Regions from separate parts of the Vescimonas sp. genome, predicted to be linked through region 1. Evidence: riboswitches for the same ligand, from Rfam matches in the RefSeq annotation. Region 1 holds a riboswitch; the other holds the start of a gene.
What was found. A riboswitch is a leader RNA that binds a small molecule or an ion and turns the genes downstream of it on or off. The one in region 1 is predicted to bind glycine.

Region 1 (5,993 bases):
GTGCAGCACCATGCTCTTGCCGAATACGATCAGCTCCGGACGGTAGCGGTCGAGGAGCCTCTTCGTCTCCTCCACATCCATCTTGTAGGGGTTGTCGGCGCAGACGGGGAAGTTCACCACGGCAGGCTTCTCCGTCACCGGGTCGATGGCGATATAGTCGTGGAGCGCACCCATGGGCTGGGCGGACAGATGGCCGCCCTTAATGATATGATTGTTCATCACGTAGCCCAGACGTTTGGCCTCGGATTTGCGGTCAACGCGGTTCTTCCAGTCCATCAGTGCGGAGAATACCGCCATATTGGACATCTGACCGCTGAGGGTACGCGTTTCCACCTCGGTGCAGCCGAAGTAGGCACGCATTTCCTCCACCAGCAGCCGCTCCACCTCGTCGATGAATTTCGTACCCTGGTAATAGAATACCTCCTTGTCGTAGAAGGCCAGCACCTTCTTGTGCTCGGCGTACCGGCAGGCAGGGTCGCTGCCGCTGAGCAGCCGCACGGCGCGGCTGGGGGTGTTCTCGGAGGGGATGAGGTTCACGCACTGCTCCTGCCGCCACTGGTGGTTCTCCAGTGCTTTTTTCAGCAGCTCCAGCGCCTTGGGTGCGCGATCGCCGCTGCCCACGCCGTGTGCGTCCTCCTCCGCGCCGTACAGCAGCGGGCGGGCAAAGGGAGGTGCGCCCACGCTCATGTGGCGGGCAGGGATGACGGCCTTCAGCCGCTTGCCCCGGACATCCACCTCCACGGTGTCGTCCTCCAGAATGTCGTTGTCGATATAGCACAGGCCGATGGCGCGCTTGCCGCTGGCCTCCAGAATGACGGTGGACAGGCCCTCACCCTCGGTCTTGAAGTAGGGCACCATGGTGCCGCTGGTGACCCATCCCACCAGCTTGCCGCCCTGATAGATCTCCATGCCCGCCCGCATAACGCCGCGATCCAGCAGCGCGATGGGAGCGATCTTCCTGGGCAGGCCGGACATATCGGAGAAGTCACGATCCATGTACTTTACAAAGCAGCTGTGCTGCTTTTCCAACGCGGCACGTCCGATGTAATCGCCCTTCTGCTCGGAGAAGCTGACGGCGAACTTGGCCAACGGCACGGCAAAGACGGGGATCTCGCTGCCGTCGGGAGCAGTGCCCATCTCATGACCGTACAGAGGCAGAGAAGCCTCCATGCGCAGCGTGTCCCGGGCGCCCAGACCGGCGGGACGTGCGCCCAGCTCCACCAGACGGTTCCACAGCCACTCCGCGTCCTCGCTGTGGACATAGACCTCGTAGCCCAGAGGTTCGCCGGTGTAGCCGGTCTTGGCGACGTGGGCGTAATGGCCCTCCAGCGATACTGAGCCCAGCGCGTTCTTCATAGGCTCTGTCAGCTGTGCGCCGCCGTTGAGCGCCGTCAGCATTTCCTTGCTCTTAGGCCCCTGCACGGCGATGGCCGCCCAGCCCTTCGATATGTCGGTGATGGTGCAGTCAAAGCCCTCCAAAGCCTTTCGCAGATGCACCAAGTCTTTTTCTGTATTGGCGGCGTTCACCACCAGCAGATAGTTGTCCTCCTCGAACATGTACAGGTACGCATCGTCCACAGCCCCGCCGTTCTCATTGGGGATGATGCAGTACTGCGCCAGATTCACGTCCAGCGCCGCCACGTTGCTGGTCAGCACGTGCTGCAGGAATTTCCTGCGATCCGGCCCTTCGATCAGCAGACGGCCCATGTGGGACACATCAAACAGGCTGCATACCTGCCGGGTGTAGAGGTGCTCGGCAATAATGCCGCTGGGGTACTGGATGGGCATTTCCCATCCGCCGAAGTCCACCATTTCCGCGCCGGCGGCCACATGGACGTCGTATAGCTGGGTACGCTTCAGTTCGCTCATGCGATTTTCCTCCTTAAAGATCGTTTCTTTTTGGCAGCAAAAAAGGACACAAAGCCGCTCTTTACGGCTTTGTGCCCCCGTTGAGTTACCTGAGAGATTCCCTCCGCTATGGGAGGTTGCACCTTCGGTGGTCGGGCGTTTCCGTCCGGCCTTTTCGGAGTATCGTCCGGAATCGGTCCTTTTGCCTGAGAGCTTCTGCGTTCCCCTTCGGCGCCGCCTAAGCGATCTCTCCCGATCCCATCGTCCGATCGATATGAAATTTCGGCAGAGGAAACTGTTTCCCCTGCCGTAATTGTATCATTCGAAAAACAAATTTGTCAAGACTGAATTCCCGCGGCGTGTCAGCGAAGATTTCCATGCTTGGAGCAGCCAGGCCAAGAGCGGAAAAAGGCATGTGACGGGGGAGCCATCACGCCGGAGGACCTCCGGCGTTGGCTGAGGGCGTGATAAAGAGCAGGGAGCCGGTCAGATGACCGGCTCCCTGCTTTCTTCAGGCTGCTGTCTGCCGCAGAGGCTGAAGCGGCATTTTTATCGCCGCGCGGGAGCTTCGTGCTATTTATACGTCCTGATCACGGATTCCGCCACCTCCCGCTTGGATATGCGCTGATCCATGGACTGCTTTTCGATATAGCGGTGCGCCTCCGGCTCTGTCATGCCAAGGCACTCGATCAGCAGCCATTTGGCGCGGTTGACCAGCCGGATCTCCTCGATCCTTTCCTCTACCGTGGCCTGCTTTGCCTCCATCTGGCGCATCCGCTCGCGGGTGGCGCAAAGGACCCGCAGGTTCTGCGCCACCATCTGCATACCGGTAGGCTTGGCCAGTGTGAGCACGCCATAGCTGACAACTCTGGCGTAGATGTCGTCGAACTGATCGTTCCGCACCAGCAGGAGGACTCCCGCACCGCTTCCGGTGCAAATGTCCACCGCCAGATGCAGCCCGAAGTCATCCGGCAGCGGCGCGTTGATCAGCACAATATCAAATGACGTCTCCGCGATCTTGCGGCGCGCTTCTCCCACGCTGTGTACCGTCGTCACCGGCCAGTAATCCGTCACGGGGAGCAGCGGCATGATCTTTGCGGTAAAGCTGTCCGAGGCTGTGACGAGCAGCACACTGTACGTCCGTTCCTGAAAGACCATGTTCTCCCCTCCTTTCATCTGCTTCCGGCAGATCGCTTATGGACGGCAATAGGCAGAGATCACGGCCTCCGGGAGATGCCGGCGGATAAATGCGCTTGCCTCTGCCAGCGCGGCAGCCTCCGGCAGAGAGGCGGGCAGCTTTTCCAGCCCGTCCAGCACCTCGGCCGGCGCGGTGTAAACGTTGAAATCAGAGGCGGGGCAGAGCTGCAGGTCGTGCTCAAGCCCATACATCCCGGCATAAATCAGGAGCGTGTAGGCAATATACGGGTTTGTCATCGGGTCGGCAGAGCGCAGCTCGGCGCGGCGGTATTCGCCCACCGCCGCCGGGATGCGGATCAGCTGGGAGCGGTTTTCCGCCGACCATGTCACGTAGAGTGGGGCTTTGTCGCTGCCAAGGCGGCAGTAGGACTCCTCGCAGGGGTTCAGAAACAGCGTCATCTCCCGGATGTTCTCCAGGATCCCCGCAATGACGCTGGGCAGCGGCTGGGCGTTCCCGTCGCATTTGACCGAGACGTTGATGTGCATCCCGTTCCCGTCACAGTCCGCCAGCGGCTTGGGGGAAAAGCTGGCGCAGAGCCCGTTCTGCGCCGCCACGGTGCGAACCATCGCGTGGAAGGTGACGGCGTTGTCGGCAGCCGCGAGGGGGTCCGAATACCGGAAGTCGATCTCGTTTTGTCCCGGGCCGCTCTCGTGGTGGGAGCTCTCCGGGCAAATGCCCATCCGCTCCAGCATCAGGCAGATCTCCCGGCGGATCGTTTCCCCCCTGTCATCCGGCGCGATGTCCATGTAGCCCGCCCGGTCATAGGGGATCCTGGTGGGCTCGCCGTATTCGTCCAGACGGAACAGATAGAACTCCATCTCCGCGCCAAATGCAAAGCGGAAGCCCTTGGCCTCGGCGGTCGCCGCCGCCCGCTTCAGGATGCTCCGCGTATCCCGTTCAAAGGGCCTGCCGTCCGGATAGGAGATGTCGCAGAACATCCGCACCACCTTGCCCTGCTCCGGCCGCCACGGAAGCTGGATCAGCGTGGAGGGGTCCGGGTGGAGCAGCAGATCGGAGCGGATCTCGCCGCCGAAGCCCTCCACCGCCGAGGCGTCGAAGGCGATCCCGTAGGTGAAGGCCCGCTTGAGCTCGGCGGGCATGATCGCCACGTTGTGCTGCTTTCCATAGACGTTGCAGAAGGCCAGACGGATAAACTTGACGTCCTCCTCCTGCACGAACTGCATTACTTCTTCCGGCGTGTACTTCATGTTCTCACCTGCTTTCCTCAATTCAAAACATACATCTGACGATAGGGATTTTTCGTGTCCGGTGTGATCACCGTAAAGGGCGCCGCCATGACGGCGTCCCGATCCCCTCCGAAAAACGCGCAGTAGTTCTCCACATATTTCCCGATCTCGGCGAGGTCGTCCTCTCCGGCAGGGCGCGCATCGACCTGCTCGGGCAGGCGCAAGCCCCTGCCGTCTGAGCGCAGATAGAGCTTTCCGCCGTACATGCCGGTGCAGGGGAAATTGCTCACAATGGGGCGGCGCGTTTGGGACAGTCCCAGAACAAGGATGATCCCGCCCGCCTGATATTCTCCTAAAAAGCTTCCCGCCTTACCGCCGATGACCAGCGCCGGCACTTTATCGCCGTAAGCCTTCATGTGGATGCCCGCGCGGTAGCCGGCATCCCCCTGCACGTAGATCTCACCGCCCCGCATGGCGTATCCGGCGGCGTCGCCGATGCTGCCGTGGACGATGATCCGCCCGTCGTTCATCGTATCGCCGACGGCGTCCTGGGCGTTGCCGCGCACCTCGATGCAGGCGCCGTCCAGATAGGCGCCCAGCGCATTTCCCGGCGTCCCCGTGATCTCCAGCCGTCCTTGCTCCGCCCCTGCGCCGATGAATCTCTGCCCAAGGCATCCGGTGATACGCAGCGTGCCGGGGCTGTGCCGGATCTGCTCATTCAGCCGGCGATGATCCAGCTGTGACGCATCGATATGAATCATGATACCACGCCTCCCGTCGATTTTCTATTCTAAATTATTCTCCGGCATGAGAAATTCCGAGAATTTTCAGCTCTCTGTCGGTCAAGCCGACGCCCCGCAGCATCAGGCGGTTTCCCCGCAGCGCCTCCACGGAGTTGATGCCCATGCCGCCCATCATCTCCTTGATCTCGTGCCGCCATGCGGTCATCAGGTTGACGAGCCGGCGGCTTCCCTCGTCAATGTCGAGACGCTTGACCAGCTCCGGTCTCTGGGTAGTGATCCCCCAGCTGCACAGCCCCGTCTGGCAGCTCCTGCACAGGTGGCAGCCCAAAGCCAGCAGGGCGGCGGTGCCGATGTAGCAGGCGTCCGCCCCCAGTGCGATGGCCTTGACCACATCGGCGGAGGAGCGAATGCTGCCGCCGGCGATCAGGGACACATGATTGCGTATCCCCTCCTCCCGCAGCCGCTGATCCACCGCGGCCAGCGCCAGTTCAATGGGTATTCCCACATTATCCCGGATGCGGGTGGGAGCCGCGCCGGTGCCGCCCCGGAAGCCGTCGATGGCGATGATATCCGCGCCGCTGCGGGCAATACCGCTGGCGATGGCCGCAATGTTGTGGACGGCTGCCACCTTGACGATGACAGGCTTTTGGTAAGCCGTCGTCTCCTTCAGGGAATAGACCAGCTGCCGCAGGTCCTCAATGGAGTAAATATCATGGTGGGGCGCGGGTGAGATGGCGTCCGTCCCCTCCGGCACCATTCTGGTGCGGGAAATGTCGCCGACGATCTTGGCTCCCGGCAGATGTCCGCCGATACCGGGCTTTGCGCCCTGACCCATTTTGATCTCGATGGCGGCGCCGGCATTCAGATACCGCTTATGTACGCCGAACCGTCCGGAGGCGACCTGCACGATGGTGTTCTCGCCGTAGGCGTAAAAATCCTCGTGGAGCCCGCCCTCGCCGGTATTGCAGCAGATGCCAAGCTCCTGCGCCGCTCTGGCAAGGCAGGCATGGGCGTTGT
Region 2 (5,993 bases), on a different contig from region 1:
ATAAAATAGCGCGTCATAAGTGAACTCCTCTCTGAAACAAAAAATGGCCGGAATCTTATTGCTAAGACTCCGGCCATTACCGTTTTATATTACATTGTCTGTTCCTGCGCAGCTTGTTCCAAGGTTTCTTCCTGCTGCCGAATCCGCTCATCCAAATCCGGCACACACTCCTCAATCTGCTGCTGAACACTGCGGATCATTTTTTCCTGCTCTCCCGTGAGTTCAAAGAAATCTCCGTCTACAGAGTCTGCACAGCAGCGATAAATCTCGGTCATCTGCTCTGGGGTGAAAAGCTGTTCCTTTTGAATCAGTCCGGAGCGGATGGCAAAGTCCTGTTTGGCTCCTGCATAGTTCTCCATGAAATAGTGACCATGACATACGCCTGTGTGCCCATAGGCCCAATCCCATGTGACAAAGTGGACTCCGTGTTTGCTCTGGACTCCGGCCAGCACAGTGCCGTTGAAATCGGCCAGCACCTTGTAGCCATCCTCCAGGCCGTCGGCTTTCAAAGAGGGCGCCGTCTCGAGCTGCCGCATATATTCCGCTGTGGTCTTGACGATCTCATATACCTTGTCCTTGGCGGCGATCCGTTCTGGCTCGTCAATATCCTCATTGCGGTAGGCAACGCCGCCGGTCTCAGTTACCTCACACAACGGCGAACCGTCAAGCTGGATACACAGCCTGTCAGCGTGAATTTCGTCCGACTGGAAACCCTCCTTAGCAAGGACAATTGCTGCTTCTCTGAGGTAGCGAGTCTGCGAATCTTTACTGTGGTCGTTCATAGCTATTTTCCCTCCGTCGTTGATAAAATAAAAAAGCGCCCATCTTCGTATTGAAAATGGACGCCAATTGTGTACTTGATTTAATTGTTGCGGGAAGCGGGGAGGTGTATCTGAACCGTAGATAGAACAAGACCGTAAGGCGTTGGCCTTACGGTCTGTTGTTGGTGGAGATAAGCGGGATCGAACCGCTGACCTCTTGAATGCCATTCAAGCGCTCTCCCAGCTGAGCTATACCCCCATGGAACCGGAAGCCCTTGATTTTACTGGACTTCCGGGATATTAACTTTTTAGATGCCGCGTTGCGATTGCGGGTTGCTTTACTGGTGACTTGCTCTCCCAGCTGAGCTATACCCCCATGTTGCCAGAAACCCTTGATTTTGCTGGATTTCTGAGCTATTCAATTTTTTGACTTTACTCTCCGTTGCGGGGGAGCACACCCGGTTGCTTGCGCTCCCAGCTGAGCTATACCCCCATATGGAAGAGAGTGTAAATATTGAGTTTTAAGTGCGGGGGTTGTTTACCGCTTCAACCGGGCTCCCAGCTGAGCTATACCCCCATATTTTGTTGCCGCATCGCTGTCGACTTGCTTAGTATAGCATAAAAGCGAAAAATGTCAACCCCTAAATTCAAAATTACCCGAGAAATTTTCCGACGCCGTCCAAACGTCCTCCGAGCTCTGCCCGACAGCCGCCGGAAAGGGAAAGGGGGACCGTGGAAACGGTCCCCCTTTGTGTCGGTGAAGGCCGGTACGTACCTGAAAGCTGGGGCTTACACCTTCAGCTTGTCCTTCTGCACCTCGTTCAGGCTGGCGATGACCATGCCCGTCAGGGCAAACAGCGCAATGACGTTGGGCAGGACGATCAGGTTATTGAACATGTCGGTAAGCTCCCAGACGAAGTCGCTGCTGGAGACGGTGCCCAGGAAGATGAACACCAGCGCGATGATGGTATAGATGACGCTGCACAGCTTGCTGTTCTTGCGGCCGAACAGATAGTTGGCGTTGATCTTGCCGAACAGGTTCCAGCTGAGGATGGTGGAGAAGGCGAAGAACAGCAGGCAGATGGCCACAAACTTGGCGCCCAGGCTGGCACCAAATACGGAGCCAAAGGCGGTCTGGGCCAGGTTGGTCTTGCCCAGGGTGGCGGTGATGTCGCCGGTGTAGCCGCCGGCCAGAGGGCCATCCTTGGTGTACAGGGTGCAGATGATGACCAGTGCGTTGAGGGTCAGCACCACGAAGGTGTCGATGAATACGCCGATCATGGCCACGACACCCTGATCGTGGGCGTGAGCTACGTTGGCCTGAGCGTGGGCGTGGGGCGTGGAGCCCATACCGGCCTCATTGGAGAACAGGCCGCGCTTGGCACCCTGACTGATGGCAGTCTTGAGAGCGTAGCCGAAGCCGCCGCCGATGATGGCCTGAGGCTGGAAGGCGTACCTGAAGATCATACCGAAGGTGGAGGGGACGTACTGGATGCGGGCCGCCAGGATCACCAGACCGCCCAGCAGGAAGATGCCGGCCATGATGGGGACGATCTTCTCCGTCACTGCGGCCAGACGCTGCACACCGCCCAGGAAGATGACGGCGCAGATGATGACCAGCACAATGCCCATGATCCAGGAGGGAACGCCAAAGGCGGTCTCCATGGTGGAGCCAATGGAGTTGGACTGGACCATGCAGCCCATGAAGCCAAGAGCCAGAATGATGGACACGGCGAAGAAGCCCGCCAGGAACTTACCGAAGCCGCCCTTGAACGCAGTGGTGATGTAATACACGGGGCCGCCCTTGATGTTGCCGTCCGGCTCCACGATGCGGGTTTTCTGGGCCAGCGTGGCCTCGCCGTAGATGGTGGCCATGCCGAAGAAGGCGATGATCCACATCCAGAAGATGGCGCCGGGGCCGCCGGTGAGGATGGCGCCGGAGGCACCCACGATGTTGCCGGTGCCCACCTGGGCGGCGATGGCGGTGGCCAGCGCCTGGAAGGAGGTCATACCGCTTTTCTGTGCGCCGCCGCGGAGGTTCATCTCACCGAAGAACTTCTTCATGCCCTCGCCGAAGCAGCGTACCTGCACGAAGCGGGTGCGGATGGAGTACCACAGGCCGACGCCCACCAGCAGGAAGATGAGGATGTAATTGCTGAGGTACTCGTTGATCTTGGAAACGATAGGGAACAGGGTGGATTCGATCATGGGTTCATTCTCCTTACCAAAAAATTAAGAGCCGCTGCAGGGCAGCGACTCTGGAGAAGTCAGGGGGCAAGCAAAACTACTTGTCAGCTCCGTCCTTTTGCCTGAGAGATTCGGCGCGGTAAACGCCTTGCACCTTCGGCACCCAATTGAATGGGATTCTCCAGAGTACCCTCCGCGTCCGGTCTGAACATTCCGGACGACTCATCGGGTGTATCAAATTGATGGACGTATGTTACCACAGAACGGACAGCTTGGCAACCCCCTTTTTCAGATTTTTGCGAAAAAATACAAATTCGCCGAAAAAACACGGACCCGCAGCAGGGCGGGCCCGTGTGGGTATCGCACGGTGCGGCCGTCAGGGCCGCAGCGTGAAGGTCATGGCGACGGGGTTGTGGTCGGACCAGGCGAAGCCGGTGTCGATGACCACGGCACTCTCGGCGGTGACGTTGGCCGTCACCAGGAAGCCGTCCACCGTCAGGACGTACTGCCCCTGGTGGTAGGGGCCGTCGGCGTTGCGGCAGCTGGGGACGGGGTCATCCTTGTCCAGCGGCGTTACCAGAGAGATGTCCAGTCCCTCGAAGGTGCCGGCAGGGATGGGCTGTGCCCAGGAGTACTCCTGATCCGCCTCGCCGAACCAGGCGGCGGAGTCGCCCAGCAGATCCTTATTGAAGTCGCCGCCGGCCACGCACCAGTTGCCTGCATCGTACTCCGACTGCATGTCCGCCAGCAGCAGCTTCAGCTGCTCCGTGGCGATGGTGCCATCGCTGGTATATGCGGAGAGATGCAGGTTGTAAAGGACAAGCTCTTTACCGCCTTCCACGGGGATGCGGCTGACGGAATAGCACCGGTCCAGGTCCAGCAGCTTCATGAAGCCGCCCTCCACCGGCAGCTCCACACGCCCGGCCGAGGTGATGGCGGCGGAGGAAAGGGTCAGCAGGCCGGAGCGGGACGCGCCGTGAGGCCGCAGCAGGGGGTACATCAGGTACGGCGAGTCGTAGTTCTGGCAGAACACGCCGCTCATGTCCTCCAGCGCCTCCGCCAGATAGGGCCGCTCGTCCACCTGATAGCTGCGGGTGGAGCCGATGTCCACCTCCTGCGCCAGCAGGAAGTCCGGCGACTGCTCCGTCAGAAACGCGGAGATCTCCGACAGATTCTTCGTCAGCCGCTCTTCGCTCCACGCACGGGACTCAGTGCCGCCGTCCATAAAGAAGCCGTAGTCGTCCTCGTAGGCGCCGAAGCCGATGTTGTAGGACAACACGGTGTAGGGCGTGTCCGTCCGGACGGATGCGGCGCCGCCGTCGGAGGGTGTCAGCGCCATGTCGCCGATGCGGTGATAGTCGATGAATACGTAGGCCACGTAGCCGCCCACGATGAGCAGGATCGCCAGCAGGACGCACAGCGCGGCCTTCAACCATTTTTTCACGTTCAGGGGCCTCCTTCATTTTGCATTGTTTACATTTTTCCCAGCTTATAGTATACTTGCTTTTATCGCATTTGAAAAGAGGGAATCCAGTTGAAGAAGATCGTGATACGCTTCAATGCACCGGTGATCCTGACGTTTGCCCTGCTGAGCCTGCTGGCCCTGCTGCTGGGCAACTGGACCAACGGCGCGACGACCTACCAATATTTCTCCGTGTACCGCGCATCGCTGTCCGACCCGCTGACCTACGTGCGGTTCTTCGGCCACGTGCTGGGCCACGCGGACTACGAGCACTATATGAGCAACATGCTGCTGATTTTGCTGGTAGGGCCGGGGCTGGAGGAGAAGTACGGCAGCGGCACCATGGTCTGGACCATCGCACTGACCGCCCTCATCACGGGGCTGGTGCACTTTGTGTTCTTCCCCAACACCGTGCTGCTGGGGGCCAGCGGCGTGGTGTTCATGATGATCGTGTTGTCCTCCTTCACCGCCATGCGCCGTGGCGAGATCCCCGTCACGCTGATTTTGGTGGTCATCTTCTATCTGGGCGGCGAGATCATGGATGGACTGTTCAAACAGGACAGCATCTCCCAGATCACCCACATCGTGGGCGGACTGTGCGGTCTGGTGTTCGGCTTTACCATCCGGCGGGGCAGGAGGTAGTGCCATGTGGATACTCATCGGTGTCACGGCGGCGCTGCTGGTGTGCGACCGCGTGCTGAAGGCGCTGGCACGCAGCGAAAAGCTGCGGTATCGCGGAAAGCTCCTGCAGCTGACGCATCTGGAGAACCCGGGCTTCTTTCTGGGCAAGGGCAGCCGCTATCCCAGGCTCCTGCGGTGGGTACCGCTGGGGATCTGGCTATTGGCGGCGGCGCTGCTGCTGCCCGATGTGGAGCGGCGGACGGCGCCGGCGCGGCTGGGCATCCTGCTGACTCTTACCGGCGGCCTGAGCAACCAGTACGACCGGCTGCGGCGGGGCAGCGTCACGGACTACGTCCGATTCCCCGGGGCGGGGAAGAAGCTGCGGAGCCTTGTGTGGAATCTGGCGGACTTCATGCTGCTGGGCGGCACGGTGCTGACGGCCATCGGGCTCCTGCGGGAGCTGATAAAGGGCAAATAAGACAAAAGGCTGAGCGAAGCTCAGCCTTTTTGTACGCGTATCCGTCACTTCTCCTTATAATACAGGCGGCAGTGGCAGTAGCCTTCGTAGTCGGGGTCGGCGATCTGGTCCTTGAACTCCCTGCACATGCAGCGGTTCTCCTCGGTGCGGGCCAGGCGGCAGGGACAGTAGCCGCCGGTGCGGCGCAGGCCCTCCCGGATGGTGCGGACGATCTCCTGATCCTCGTTGAGACGTACCTTCATACGCAGTTCTCCTTTGCATTGAGTTTGCTGTCAGTATAACCGGCGGCGCGGCGTTTTGCAACCATGTAAAAGGGTCAGGGAACGCCTGCGCGTTCCCTGACCTGCGGGAATAGAGCGGGGGTCGGATGACAGGTGGAAGGGCCTGTATCAGAACGCACGGCGCTGGGTGAGCAGCCGCACGAAAGCCACGATGGCCAGTACGCCGATGGCTGCCGCCGCGCCAATGCTCACAAAGGAGAGCA

Region 2: linked by a shared signal. The riboswitch ahead of ACZM22_RS04930 (alanine/glycine:cation symporter family protein) and the one ahead of gcvT (glycine cleavage system aminomethyltransferase GcvT) in region 1 are both predicted to bind glycine.

The regions. Positions count from the first base shown of each region.
Region 1 is NZ_DBLZXX010000001.1:329,853-335,845, reverse strand. Features, by position in the region: gene gcvT (glycine cleavage system aminomethyltransferase GcvT) at 1-1,869, opposite strand, end outside; glycine riboswitch at 1,945-2,029, opposite strand; glycine riboswitch at 2,033-2,113, opposite strand; gene ACZM22_RS01535 (ANTAR domain-containing response regulator) at 2,422-3,006, opposite strand; gene ACZM22_RS01530 (glutamine synthetase family protein) at 3,043-4,254, opposite strand; gene ACZM22_RS01525 (GltB/FmdC/FwdC-like GXGXG domain-containing protein) at 4,272-4,994, opposite strand; gene ACZM22_RS01520 (glutamate synthase-related protein) at 5,029-5,993, opposite strand, start outside.
Region 2 is NZ_DBLZXX010000004.1:4,851-10,843, forward strand. Features, by position in the region: gene ACZM22_RS04915 (hypothetical protein) at 1-17, opposite strand, end outside; gene ACZM22_RS04920 (hypothetical protein) at 90-782, opposite strand; tRNA gene ACZM22_RS04925 (tRNA-Ala) at 945-1,020, opposite strand; gene ACZM22_RS04930 (alanine/glycine:cation symporter family protein) at 1,551-2,969, opposite strand; glycine riboswitch at 3,049-3,143, opposite strand; gene ACZM22_RS04935 (endonuclease/exonuclease/phosphatase family protein) at 3,325-4,392, opposite strand; gene ACZM22_RS04940 (rhomboid family intramembrane serine protease) at 4,483-5,052, shown strand; gene ACZM22_RS04945 (signal peptidase II) at 5,057-5,509, shown strand; gene ACZM22_RS04950 (ferredoxin thioredoxin reductase catalytic beta chain) at 5,554-5,751, opposite strand; gene ACZM22_RS04955 (hypothetical protein) at 5,899-5,993, opposite strand, start outside.